One region of the Telluria sp. ZB4P37 genome, then DNA from elsewhere that is predicted to be linked to it. Evidence: predicted binding sites of a transcription regulator. Region 1 holds the regulator's gene; each other region holds the start of a gene.

Region 1 (4,467 bases):
CCATCCGTGGCACCGGCATGGTCGCGAACAACGCGACCCAGAAACTGCACCTGGCCAGCCGCGGCCAGATCGTCTATCCGCCACGCGCGCAACGCTAGCGCGCACGTCATCACAGGACAAGCACCATGAAAAAAATCATTCTTGCCGCCCTTCTTGGCCTGGCCTCCCTCGGCGCCTTTGCCGAGCGCGCCGATTCGCTCAAGCAGGCCGTGATCAACTTCGACACCCTGGACGTCGACGAGGTCACGCAAACCCGCATCCTGACCGGCAACGTCGTGCTCACGCGCGGCACCCTGGTGCTCAAGTCCGACCGCGCCCAGGTCAAGGAAACGCCGGAAGGCTATATGAGCGTGACGCTCACCGCAGCGCCGGGCAAGCTGGCCACCTTCCGCCAGAAGCGCGACGGCGGTCCGGACCTGTGGGTCGAAGGCCAGGCCCAGCGCATCGAATACGACGAGCGCGCCGAGCTGGTCAAGCTGTTCACCGCGGCCGAAGTGCGCGAGCTCGAAAGCGGGCGCATGACCAATGAAATCAAGGGTCCGTTCATTTCCTACGACAACCGCAAGGAAGTCGCCCAGGTGCGCAACGACGCCAGCGGCCAGAGCAAGATCGGCGGCGGGCGCGGCACCCTGATCATCGCCCCGCGCCGCCCTGCAACCGCAGAAGGCGGCAAGCAATGACGGCAGCCTTGGCAACCGTGCGCGAAGGCTGCAGCACCCTGATCGTCAAGGGCCTGCAAAAGAGCTATGGCAAGCGGCTGGTGGTGCGCGACGTCTCGCTGCAGGTGGAATGCGGCGAAGTGGTTGGTTTGCTGGGCCCGAACGGCGCCGGCAAGACCACCTCGTTCTACATGATCGTCGGCCTGGTGCCGTCGGACGCCGGTTCGATCGACATCAACGGCACCGACATCTCGAGCCTGCCGATTCATCGCCGCGCGGTGCTCGGCCTGTCCTACCTGCCGCAGGAAGCCTCGGTGTTCCGCAAGCTCACGGTGGAAGAGAACATCCGCGCCGTGCTCGAACTGCAGCGCACCGACGAAGGCAAGGCCATGTCGAAGGACGAGATCAACGAGCGCCTCGATACCCTGCTGGCCGAACTGCAGATCGAGAAGCTGCGCGAGAACCCGGCGCTGTCGCTGTCGGGCGGCGAGCGCCGCCGCGTGGAGATCGCGCGCGCGCTGGCGACCAACCCGCGCTTCGTGCTGCTCGACGAACCGTTTGCCGGCGTGGACCCGATCGCGGTCATCGAGATCCAGCGCATCGTACGCTTCCTGAAGGAGCGCAACATCGGCGTCCTGATCACGGACCATAACGTGCGCGAGACGCTCGGCATCTGCGATCGCGCCTACATCATCAACCAGGGGGCGGTGCTGGCCTCGGGCCGTCCGGACGACATCATCGCCGACGAGTCGGTGCGCCGCGTCTACCTCGGCGAACACTTCCGCATGTGACCATGAAACAGTCCCTGCAACTCCGCACTTCGCAGCACCTGGCGCTCACGCCGCAGCTGCAGCAGTCGATCCGGCTCCTGCAGTTGTCCACGCTCGAACTGCACCAGGAGCTCGAGCAGATACTGACCGATAACCCGCTGCTCGAACGCCTTGACGATCCGCTCGACCACTCGGTGCGCCTGCTGGCTGACGGCGCCATCAACAGCGCACCCGCCAGCGGCGAAGCCCCGGCCACGCAGCCGGCACAGGAAGCCGGCGAAGGCGAGGGCGCCAAGCCGGAGGGCGAAGGTATCGAGGACGGCAATGATCGCGACCGGGGCGAACCGGATGGCGACTGGGGCGGCGAGGGCGGCGGCGCGCGCAGCGGCGACGACGAAGACGGCCGCCCGCAGCTGGAAGCCTGCAGCGTATCCCTGCGCGAGCACCTGGCCGAACAGGTCCGCACCACCGGCTGCAGCGTGCGCGACCGCGCGCTGGCCGAACTCGTGATCGATGCGCTCGACGACAACGGCTATCTGGAGGAGCCGCTGGACGACATCCACGCGCGCCTGCCCGCCGAACTCGAGATCGAGATGGACGAGCTGCGCTGTGCGCTGGCACTGGTGCAGAGCCTGGACCCGGTCGGCTGCGGTGCACGCAGCGCGGCCGAATGCCTGGCGCTGCAGATCCGCCGCATGCCGGGCGTGCCGATGGTCACGCGGCGCCTTGCGTTGAAGATCGTCGAAGGCTACCTGAGCTGGTTCGCCCAGCGCGAATACGCCAAGCTCAAGAAGGCGTTGGACTGCGACGACGAAGACCTGCGCGAAGTGCAGGCCGTGGTCCGCCAGTGCAATCCACATCCCGGCGCGACCTTTGCGTCTGCTACCTCCGACTACGTGGTGCCGGACGTGATCGTGCGCCGCGCCAAGGGCGGCTGGTCGGTGGTGCTGAACCCGGACGTGATGCCGAAACTGCGCGTGAATTCGCTCTACGCCAACCTGCTCAAGCAGGGGAAAAGCGAAAGCCAGATGGGCGCGCAGCTGCAGGAAGCCAAGTGGCTGATCAAGAATATGCGCCAGCGTTTCGATACGATCTTGCGTGTGGCCGAGGCAATTGTAGAGCGCCAGCGCAACTTTTTCAGCCATGGCGCGGTTGCCATGCGCCCGCTTGTGCTGCGCGAGATTGCTGATACACTAGGCCTACACGAGAGTACGATTTCCCGTGTAACCACGCAGAAATACATGTTGACCCCCCACGGCATGTTTGAACTGAAATATTTCTTCGGAAGCCACGTCGCCACCGAAGCGGGGGGAGAAGCATCTTCCACGGCGATCCGCGCGCTCATTGCGCAATTGACAGGAGCAGAAGACCCAAAGAACCCTCTATCCGACAGCAAGATCGCGGAAATGCTCGGGGAACAAGGTATGGTCATTGCGCGCCGGACGGTTGCCAAATACCGCGAAGCCCTCAAGATCCCTCCCGTCAGCCTCCGCAAGTCTCTGTAACTGCACTGCCCACACCTATCTTGTGGCGCGGGCAGCGCGACATTTTAAAGGAGTGTGTATGAACCTCACAATCAGTGGTCATCATCTTGAAGTGACTCCCGCAATTCGTGAATACGTTCAGAATAAGCTCGAGCGCATTAACCGTCATTTCGATCACGTGATCGACACCCACGTGTTCCTCGCCATCGACAACCTCACCGAAAAAGAAAAACGGCAGAAAGCCGAGATCAACCTGCAAGTATCAGGAAAAATTTTGCATGTGGCCAGTGCCGCGCAAGACCTGTACGCGGCGATCGACATGCTGATGGACAGGCTGGACCGCCAGGTCATCAAGCACAAGTCCATGCTGCAAAATCATAATCACGTGGCGCACAAACGCCTGCCGGATCTCGGCGAAGCCGCCGCTGCGTAAATACGCGCGGCAGCAATGACAGCAAGGGCGTCTGAGGGGACGCCCTTTTTGCATCTACAGTGCTTCGCATGCGCGCGACTGTTCTGTAAAATGCATGTTTTTTCGATCACAGCACATTCCATGACCGACACCGTCCTGACCCGCGTCGCCAACCGCACCGGCGTCATTACGCTCGACCGGCCAAAAGCCCTGAATTCCTTGTCGCTCGATATGGTGCGCGCGCTCACCGCGATCCTGCGCGACTGGCAGAACGATGCCGGCATCGACGCGGTCGTGATCACCAGCTCGAGCGAAAAGGCCTTGTGCGCGGGTGGCGACATCCGTTTCTTCCATGAAATGGGCCATGTCGGGCCGACTGGCGGCAGCGCGCTGCTGGAAGATTTCTTCACCGAAGAATACGCGCTGAACCACCTGATCCATTTCTACCCGAAGCCGTATATCGCGCTGATGGATGGCGTGGTGATGGGTGGCGGCATGGGCATTGCCCAGGGCGGTCCCGGTTGCGGCCTGCGCATCGTCACCGAGCGCAGCAAGGTCGCCATGCCCGAGGTGAATATCGGCCTGTTCCCCGATGTCGGCGGCAGCCATTTCCTGTCGCACGCGCCGGGCCAGTTGGGCCAGTACCTGGGCCTCACCGGTTTGACGATCGGCCCGGCCGACGCGATGTACGTGGGCCTGGCGGACCTGTTCGTGCCGGGCGAGAAGATGGGTGAGTTGATGGCGCTGGTGGAAGCTACGCCGGGTGCTGGTTTGCCTGCAGCGATCCGTGCGTTTGCCGCGCCGTTTGCGCGGGCCGCAGGCAGCAGTGAACTGCAGGCCCGGCGCGCCGTGATCGACGCCCACTTCGGCGCCGCCTCTGTGGCCGCCATCATGGCATCGCTGGCGCGCGACGAGAACCCGTTCGCGCAAAAAGCCCTCAAGGCCATGCGCCAGCGCTCGCCCCTGATGATGTGCGTCACGCGCGAACTCCTGCAGCGCGGCGCCTCGCTGGACGTGGCCGATTGCCTGCGCATGGAACGCTCGCTGGTGCGCCACAACTTCGAACACGGCGAAGTGCTGGAAGGCGTGCGCGCGCTGGTGATCGACAAGGACAACCTGCCGAAGTGGAATCCGGCGACGCT
Region 2 (4,467 bases), on a different contig from region 1:
GCAAGGCCGAGCCCGAGTATTGCCAACGCGCTGGCAAGACGGCGGAATGAAGTAATTGTCGTTCCCATCAGAAATTAATTTGCACAATAAACGTGCAGTCATTGTAGTCCGGCCCGACTATACATCAAGCATGAAAAAACGCGGGGAAAGCCCTCGCTTTCCCCGCGTTTGTTACCGCTGCTTACACCCATTGACGCCTGGGCGCGACAGCCGGCTTGCCTGATCGATTACGCCGAGTAGTACATGTCGAATTCGGCCGGGTGCGGGGTCATGCGCAGGCGCTGGACTTCCTGCATCTTCAGCTCGATGTAGGCATCGATCATGGCATCGGAGAACACGCCGCCACGGGTCAGGAACTCGCGGTCCTTGTCCAGGGCTTCGAGCGCTTCTTCGAGCGAAGCGCAGACGGTCGGGATCAGCTTGTCTTCTTCCGGCGGCAGGTGGTACAGGTCTTTCGTTGCCGCTTCGCCCGGGTGGATCTTGTTCTGGATGCCGTCCAGGCCGGCCATCAGCAGCGCGGCGAAGCACAGGTAGACGTTGGCCAGCGGGTCAGGGAAGCGGGTCTCGATGCGGCGGCCCTTCGGGTTCGCCACGTGCGGGATGCGGATCGAGGCCGAACGGTTGCGGGCCGAATAGGCCAGCTTGACCGGGGCTTCGTAGCCAGGCACCAGGCGCTTGTACGAGTTGGTGCCCGGGTTGGTGATTGCGTTCAGGGCGCGCGCGTGCTTGATGATGCCGCCAATATAGAACAGTGCGGTTTCCGAAAGGCCGGCATAGCCGTCGCCTGCGAACAGGTTCTTGCCGTCTTTCCAGACCGACTGGTGCACGTGCATGCCCGAGCCATTGTCGCCATTGATCGGCTTGGGCATGAAGGTGGCGGTCTTGCCGTAGCTGTGGGCCACGTTCCAGATCACGTATTTCATGTTCTGGGTCCAGTCGGCGCGCTCGACCAGGGTCGAGAACCTGGTGCCGATTTCGTTCTGGCCGGGGCCGGCCACTTCGTGGTGGTGCACTTCGACCGGAATGCCCATCGATTCGAGAATCAGCGACATTTCCGAACGCATGTCCTGGAAACTGTCGACCGGCGGGACCGGGAAATAGCCGCCCTTGACGGTCGGGCGGTGGCCGCTGTTGCCGCCTTCGATTTCCTTGTCGGTCGACCACGAGGCTTCGTCGGAATCGATCTTGACGAAACAACCCGACATGTCGATCTTCCAGCGGATCGAGTCGAAGATGAAGAATTCCGGTTCCGGGCCGAAATAGGCGGTGTCGCCGATGCCCGAGGACTTCAGGTAGGCTTCGGCGCGCTTGGCGATCGAGCGCGGGTCGCGGTCATACCCCTTGCCGTCCGACGGTTCGATCACGTCGCACTGCATGAACAGGGTGGTCTCTTCCATGAACGGATCGATGTTGGCGGTGAGCGGATCCGGGATCAAGAGCATGTCCGAGGCTTCGATACCTTTCCAGCCCGCGATCGACGAACCGTCGAAGGCGTGGCCCGACTCGAATTTGTCTTCGTCGAAATGCGAGACGGGAACGGTCACGTGATGCTCTTTGCCACGCGTATCGGCGAAGCGGAAATCAACGAACTTGACTTCGTTGTCTTTAATCATTTGCACTACGTCTGCAGCCGTCTTTGCCATTCGTATCTCCTGATTGAAAAAGGGGGACCGCGCTCCAAGTCCTCGGTAGCGCGACCACATGATGTACTTTAAAGCATGAACTGTGCCAGGCTGTCGTTATGAGTAAATGCCATAAGCTTCGTTGGATGCCTGTATGTTTGGCCATACAATCATCACCAACCGGTGCCTGTACCCCGGTGCATGCATGCACCGATTTGGTGCAAATTCAGCTACCGTGCACCATCGCAGCGCAGGATACACCGAACCAAGTTGGTGCAACGCTTTTTCTCGTCCAGAACGGATCAACCCATCATGAGCACACCTGAGTCCATTCTTGCCGCCGCCCGCGAACGCGCCGCCGGCCAGCCCTATGCCGGCGCGGTCACGCCCGGAGAAGCGTTCGCCCTGCTACAGCAAGACCCGCGCGTCAAGCTGGTCGACGTCCGCACCAATGCCGAGCGCGACTGGGTCGGCCGCGCCGCCGTGCCCGAGTCCCAGCACGTGGCGGTGCAGTGGGCCACCTATCCCGGCGGCCAGCCGAATCCCGCATTCGGTGCGCAGCTCGAGCAGGTCGCGCGCAAGGACGAGGTACTGCTGTTCCTGTGCCGCTCGGGCGTGCGCTCGCGCCACAGCGCCCGGGTCGCCACCGAGCACGGGTTTGCCGAGTCCTACGACATCCTGGAAGGCTTCGAGGGCGACCGCGACGCCGAAGGCCACCGCAAGACGATCAGCGGCTGGTGCAAGGCCGGGCTACCCTGGATCGGGGCATGACGGTGGATGCACAGGCACGCCTGGACGCCGCCAGCGAACTGGCCGCCGACGGCAGGTACGAGGAAGCCCTGCGCGAGTTCCAGTGGTTCCATGACCACGCGCTCCAAGAGGATCCAACGCTCTACGGCGTGCGCCTGTCGTATGCGCTCTACGCCTGGGTCGACCTGGGCGAGGAGTATCCGCCTGCATTGGAAGCCTTGGTGGCGGTGCGCGAACGCGATATCGCCCTCCTGCTGGCAGGCCAGGGCAAGCGCGGGCTGTTCCATGACGTGGTGGCCATCAATGACGCGCTGGGAAGGAGCCCAGAGACGCATGTCCTGTGCGTGGGGCTCGAACGCGCCGATCCCGCCCTGCTGCTCGCCTGCGCCGATATTGCGCTGCCGGCCATCATCGCCGCCGGCGACTACGCGCTGGCCGAGCGCCTGCTGCCCGCGCCCGAAGAGACCATCCGCGAGCGCAGCTGCTTCCTCATGAAGGCGTTTTCGCGCTGGCGCCGGCAGCATGGACGCACCATGTATATTCCGTCGCAAATCGACATTTATGCGAACGATGTGCGGCAGGTGCTGGCGGTGCTCGAAGAGCGCGGGCGCCACGGCGAGGCGGCGCGCCTGCGCAAGCTGGCGGTGGACTTGATTCCGGCGACTACGGTGCGCCGGGCGGTACGCGCTACGCTCTTCCCACGCAAGTAGCGTAGCCGCACACCGTAGGGTGGGCAAGTTCTTGCCCACGCGTTCACATCACGGTGATAACGACGCACCGTGATTATTCCGTGTTCGTTGAACGCCCGGCCGGCGAAGCCGGCCACCCTACGGCATCACGAGCACCTGCAATCCTGATGCCGCCCCGGGCCCGCGGTAAACGCGCTGCGTCGCCTTTTTAAAATCCTCGGGCCTGGCCGACGGAATATGCGTAAACGTCTGCGGATTCAAATCCACCAGCGGGAACCACGAGCTCTGCACCTGCACCATGATGCGATGGCCGCGCCGGAAGGTATGGTTCACCTGCCCCAGCTCGAAGGAGAGCGCTTCCTGCTTGCCCGGCGTGAACGGCTCGGGCTTTTCGAAGCTGTTGCGGAATTTCCCGCGCAATGGATTGCCGCGCACCAGCTGCTGGAAACCGCCCATGTTGACCGACGGCGGCCCCACGTCGTTGCCCTTGCGCTCCACTCCAGGCGCCGCCGGATAGGCCGCCGGATACACGTCGACCAGCTTGACCACCCAGTCCGCATCGGTGCCCGTGGTCGACACGAACATCTTTGGCACCACCGGCCCGGCGATCGTCACGTCCTCGTCCAGCACCTCGCTCTGGTACACCAGCACGTCCGGACGGGTGGCCGCGAAGCGCTGGTCCGAGACCATGTACTCGCGCGGCACGCCAGTGGCCGCGTAGCCGATATAGGGGACCGGCTTGCGCGGGTCGGCGATGTACTCGTCGTATCCCGCGCCGCCGGCCGCGGGCTGCTGCCAGCCCAGCGTTCCGTTCGGACCGAAGTAGAGCGTGCGCGCCCTGGCGGGCGCCGGCGGCCACGCCGCATACGTGCGCCAGACATTGGTGCCGGTCTCGAACGCGGTCACCGCAGGCAGGGTGCGCGCCGGCTTGGCGCCCTTCAGGTGTTGCTCGAAGAAGGGGAACTGGATCTCGCGCCGGAAGTAGTCGCTGGTCTTGGCATCGAAGGACACGTTGCCGAGACGGGCGCCGTCGCTGCGCGCCCAGCCGCCATGCACCCACGGCCCCATCACCAGGGCGTTGGACGTGCCCGGGTTGTGCTTGCCCACCGCCTTGTAAATGGCGAAGGGGCCGGCCGGGTCTTCGGCATCGAACCAGCCGCCCACCGTCAGCACCGCCGCCTTGACGTTCTTCATGTGCGGCGTGATGTCGCGCGAGCGCCAGAATTCGTCGTAGGTGTCGTGCTCGATGGTCGGCACCAGCAGCTCACGCTGCTCGGCGCTCATGGTGGCAAGAATGTTCGACAGCGTCAGGTGCTTGAGGAAGAAGTCGTAGCCGTCCGCTTCGCCGTAGTCGAAACCGGCGCGGACTTTTGGCGGCAGGGTCGGGTTCTTCATCGGCAGGAAGG
Region 3 (4,467 bases), on a different contig from region 1:
GTAGGTCACGTGCCCGCGGTGCAGGATGTCGAATACCCCGTTGGTCAGCACCACTGGTTTGGGCAGTTGGGCGATACGCTGGGCCAGCTCGGCGCGCGTGCAGATCTTGTTTTCGAATTGCGGCATACAGTCTTTTAAGTGGTTGGTGCGTCGTCTTGCGGTTCTTCTTCGACGGCCATCGACAGCTCGGTGGCCTTGCCGCCGCCGCCATCCGGGCCCTTGCGCTCGCCCGAGAGCTTGATCTGCAGGCGCAGGCCGTTGGCCGAATCGGCATTGCGGATCGCCTCGTCGTAGCCGATCAGCCCCTTGTTATACAGCTCGTACAGCGCGCCATCGAAGGTGACCATGCCCAGCTCGCGCGACTTGTGCATGATCTCCTTGATGTTCTGGAAGTTCCCTTTCAGGATCATCTCGCCGATCGTCGGGGTGTTGAGCAGGATCTCGATGGCGGCCTTGCGGCCCTTGCCGTCCTCGGTGCGCACCAGGCGCTGCGAGACCACGGCGCGCAGGTTCGACGACAAGTCCATCAACAGCTGGTTGCGGCGCTCTTCCGGGAAGAAGTTGATGATCCGGTCGAGGGTCTGGTTGGCATTGTTCGCGTGCAGCGTGCCCAGGCACAGGTGGCCGGTCTCGGCAAACGCGATCGCGTGCTCCATGGTTTCGGTGTCGCGGATCTCGCCGATCAGGATCACGTCCGGCGCCTGGCGCAGCGTGTTCTTCAGGGCGTTGTGCCAGGAATGCGTGTCGACCCCGACTTCGCGGTGCGTCACCAGACAGTTCTTGTTCTTGTGGACGTATTCGACCGGGTCTTCCACGGTGATGATGTGGCCTGCCGAATTGCTGTTGCGGTAGTCGATCATGGCCGCCAGCGTGGTCGACTTGCCCGAACCTGTGCCGCCGACGACCAGCACCAGGCCACGCTTGGTCATCACGACGTCCTTGAGCACCTCGGGCAGGTCGAGCTTCTCGAAGTTCGGGATCTCGGAGGCGATGGTGCGCACCACCATGCCCACGCTTTGCTGCTGCACAAAGACGTTGACCCGGAAGCGGCAGACGCCGGGCAGCGAGATCGCGAAATTGCATTCCATCTCGGCTTCGAATTCCGCGCGCTGGCGCTCGTTCATCAGCGACAGGGCCAGCGCGCGCGTGACCTCGCCGGACAGGCGCTGCTGGCTCAGCGGCTTCATGGCGCCCTGGTGCTTCATGCTGGGCGGGAAATCGCTGGAGATGAACAGGTCGGAGCCGCCCTGCTGGTGCATGACCGTCAGGAGCTTGTGGATATAAGCCTGGGCTTCCGCCGGGCCGAAGGTCGAAGACATGGGTGCCTCTTAAGAACGCAGGCGAAAATCCTGCCGGGCAATTATATCGACTATGATTTCAAATAGACCGAATCTATAAGAAATCTCGGCTGACTAAAAGCCAACATTGTGTCAGGATGCACGTCAATACAGCCGCGAATCCTGGGACCGATACCTAATGACATTGACCGAGCTGAAATACATCGTCGCCGTTGCGCGCGCCAGGCACTTCGGCCATGCCGCCGAAGCCTGCTTCGTGGCCCAGCCTACCCTCTCCGTCGCCATCAAGAAGCTCGAAGACGAGCTGGGCGTGACCCTGTTCGAGCGCGGCGGCTCCGAGGTGTCGGTGACGCCGCTCGGCGCCCAGATCGTGGCCCAGGCCGAACGCGTGCTGGAGCAGACCGCAGCCATCAAGGAGCTGGCCAAGCAGAACAAGGACCCGCTCGCCGGCCCGCTGCGCCTGGGCGTGATCTACACCATCGGCCCCTACCTGCTGCCGCCGCTGGTGCGCAACCTGATCGACACCGTGCCGCAGATGCCGCTGGTGCTGCAGGAAAATTTCACCCACAAGCTGCTGGAACTGCTGCGCCAGGGTGAGCTCGACGCCGCCATCGTGGCATTGCCGCTGCCGGAGCACGGCATGTCGATGCAGACCCTGTACGACGAGCCCTTCGTGGTTGCCATGCCGCGCACCCATCCCTGGGCCGGCCGCAAGGACATCCCGGCCGACGACCTGAAGCTGGAAACCATGCTGCTGCTGGGCGCGGGCCATTGCTTCCGCGACCAGGTGCTGGAAGTGTGTCCGGAAATGGCGCGCTATTCATCGCCGGGCAACGGCATGCAGCGTACCTTCGAAGGCTCCTCGCTCGAGACCATCCGCCATATGGTGGCCAGCGGCATCGGCCTGACCGTGCTGCCGCGCGCCTCGGTGGCCGACATGCACGATCCCCACGGCCTGCTGACCTATGTGCCCTTCGCCCACCCCACGCCCTCGCGCCGGGTCGTGCTGGTCTGGCGCAAGAGCTTCACGCGGCGCGCAGCCATCGATGCGGTGGCGCGCGCGGTGGGCGAATGCAGGCTGCCGGGCGTGGACATGGTCAGGCTCGAGGTGGCTGCCTGAGCCCTGGCTGGCCGCTCATGCACCGGCCGGCGCCTTGGTTTTCCTGATCAGCGCCTACGGGCATGTTTGGCCAAGGTGTTTGAGCTTATCAATCGTAAATACGATATCGATAGCAGGCACCGACTGTCGGTATGTCTTACATCGACTCTTGGTTTTTTGGCGGGCGCTTTTCTTAACTGACTGAATTGATTCATTAATTTCAAGCTGGCCCGTTTTATGCTTTGCGTATCGGGTAGACCATCAAACAAATAGGGGATGTAATGAAACAGTTCGTCAGCCGGCTCTTCATCGGCGTATTCCTGTTGGCAGGTTCGGCACACGCAACGCAATTGAGCTTGCCTGCCGCTAATGAGATGTCCGTCGGGACGTATAACGGTTTTAATGTGTATTCCCTGGATCTGCTCAAGCAGTGTGCCGCCGCAGGCGATCCGCGCTGCCTGCCATCCTCCGGTTTGCCCGCTCAATCGTCGCCTGGACAGATCGCCGACCAGGCGATCGTCTTCTCAGGGGCCAACGGCGCAACGAACTTCCCGCCATTCGCAGCCAACACCCCGGTCAACAACCCTTTCCTGACACCTTCCGGGAACCAGGGCTCAAGCTATACCATGGCCGATGCAGGCGGCGCCTTTACTGGCGACTTGGCTAACCGCTGGGACATTTCCCTTAATGCGCTGCGTAATTACCTGGATGGGAACGAACTAGTCTTCCTGTTCGATAACAACCAGAGCGGCTCGGGTGCGGGCCAGTGGATCAATATCTGGGCCCAGGCGCGCATCGTCGACGCCGCAGGAAACACGGTCAACAACCTGTGTTTCGAGCTCAGCACGGGTAGTGGCTGCAATGCACCGGTAATCACGAATTTCTTGCCGGTGGCTGCGAATTTCTGCGTGAACAAGGTCACTGGCGCCTCGTACAACATCGGTACGGCGACAAACGCCAACTCCTGCGGCGCTGCTGGCTATTATGTAGAAAACAACTTGGGCACGAACGTCGCGGAATTTGCTGCATTCAACCAGACGCTGAACGATGCCGTCTATAACCTAGTCAACGGGAACTACTTCCTGTCGCTCGATATTCGCTACACCGGCAATAATGCAGGCGCCGAGCAGCTCTGGATTTGCAGCGATTGCGACGTGGCCGGCCCGCGCCAGATACCCGAGCCAGCGACGCTGCCGCTCATGCTGATGGGTTTCGTGGCAGCCGGCCTGTTCGCCCGCAAGTCGCGCAGCTGACACTCGCTGCGCTCGCTGGATGAGACAAAGGAGCCGCAAGGCTCCTTTGTTGTATCAAGGCCCAGTCAAACTGGCGCTGGCAGCCACGGTAATATTTTTCGACCTCGACAGTACGCTGGCCGCGACGGCTCAGCCGCCGGCCCGCACCCGCGCCAGCTGGCGGTCGAGCGCATTCGCGAAATTTCGGCTGTCCGCCTGGCTGAACGCGGCCGGCCCGCCGGTATCGACGCCGCTGCCGCGCAGCTCTTCCATGAAGGCGCGCATGGTGAGCTGCTGGGCGATGGTGTCCCTGGTGTACCACTCGCCGCGCGGGTTGAGTGGCAGCCCGCCCTTTTCCAGCACCAGCGCGGCCAGCGGAATGTCGCCGGTCACGACGATGTCGCCGCTGCTCACGCGTTCGACGATCTCGGCATCGGCCACGTCGGCGCCGATTGGTACCTGCAGCGCGCGGATGAAGCGCGAGCCCGGCACCCGGATCAGCTGATTGGCCACCAGCGTCACGTTGATGTGCGTGCGCTCGGCAACGCGGAACAGGATGTCCTTGATGACGCCGGGACAGGCATCGGCATCGACCCAAATGTGCATGATGGAAATGGAAAAAGTTGGCGGGGGTCGATTGTACCGGCAAGCCCTCCCCTGAGGCTGAAACGCGTGCCGGGGGCAAAAGCTTTAGAATCGCTGTCTTCTGCTCAACAGTTCTTGCCCGACAAGACAACCCATTCGATGAACAAGCTGGCGCTCTATTTCCGCCTGGTGCGGGCCGACAAGCCGATCGGCATCCTGCTGCTGCTGTGGCCTACCCTGTGGGCGCTGTGGA

The links. Region 1 encodes sigma-54, which starts transcription at its own class of promoters, with help from an activator protein. Its sites were predicted from a motif close to TGGCANGNAANCTGCTTT; they were not measured.
Region 2: the regulator sigma-54 is predicted to act here: its motif matches at 1,714-1,731, upstream of glnA (type I glutamate--ammonia ligase).
Region 3: the regulator sigma-54 is predicted to act here: its motif matches at 2,624-2,641, upstream of AC56K1_RS11635 (PEP-CTERM sorting domain-containing protein).

Annotation. Positions count from the first base shown of each region.
Region 1 is NZ_JCASID010000008.1:206,856-211,322, forward strand. Features, by position in the region: gene lptC (LPS export ABC transporter periplasmic protein LptC) at 1-98, shown strand, start outside; gene lptA (lipopolysaccharide transport periplasmic protein LptA) at 126-680, shown strand; gene lptB (LPS export ABC transporter ATP-binding protein) at 677-1,450, shown strand; gene AC56K1_RS14845 (RNA polymerase factor sigma-54) at 1,453-2,934, shown strand; gene hpf (ribosome hibernation-promoting factor, HPF/YfiA family) at 2,993-3,346, shown strand; gene AC56K1_RS14855 (enoyl-CoA hydratase/isomerase family protein) at 3,467-4,467, shown strand, end outside.
Region 2 is NZ_JCASID010000020.1:18,269-22,735, forward strand. Features, by position in the region: gene AC56K1_RS21390 (DUF4124 domain-containing protein) at 1-26, opposite strand, end outside; gene glnA (type I glutamate--ammonia ligase) at 228-1,643, opposite strand; gene AC56K1_RS21400 (rhodanese-like domain-containing protein) at 1,935-2,393, shown strand; gene AC56K1_RS21405 (hypothetical protein) at 2,390-3,082, shown strand; gene AC56K1_RS21410 (CocE/NonD family hydrolase) at 3,200-4,467, opposite strand, start outside.
Region 3 is NZ_JCASID010000005.1:214,358-218,824, forward strand. Features, by position in the region: gene AC56K1_RS11620 (adenylyltransferase/cytidyltransferase family protein) at 1-126, opposite strand, end outside; gene AC56K1_RS11625 (PilT/PilU family type 4a pilus ATPase) at 135-1,319, opposite strand; gene AC56K1_RS11630 (hydrogen peroxide-inducible genes activator) at 1,477-2,418, shown strand; gene AC56K1_RS11635 (PEP-CTERM sorting domain-containing protein) at 2,679-3,650, shown strand; gene AC56K1_RS11640 (YaiI/YqxD family protein) at 3,780-4,235, opposite strand; gene ubiA (4-hydroxybenzoate octaprenyltransferase) at 4,374-4,467, shown strand, end outside.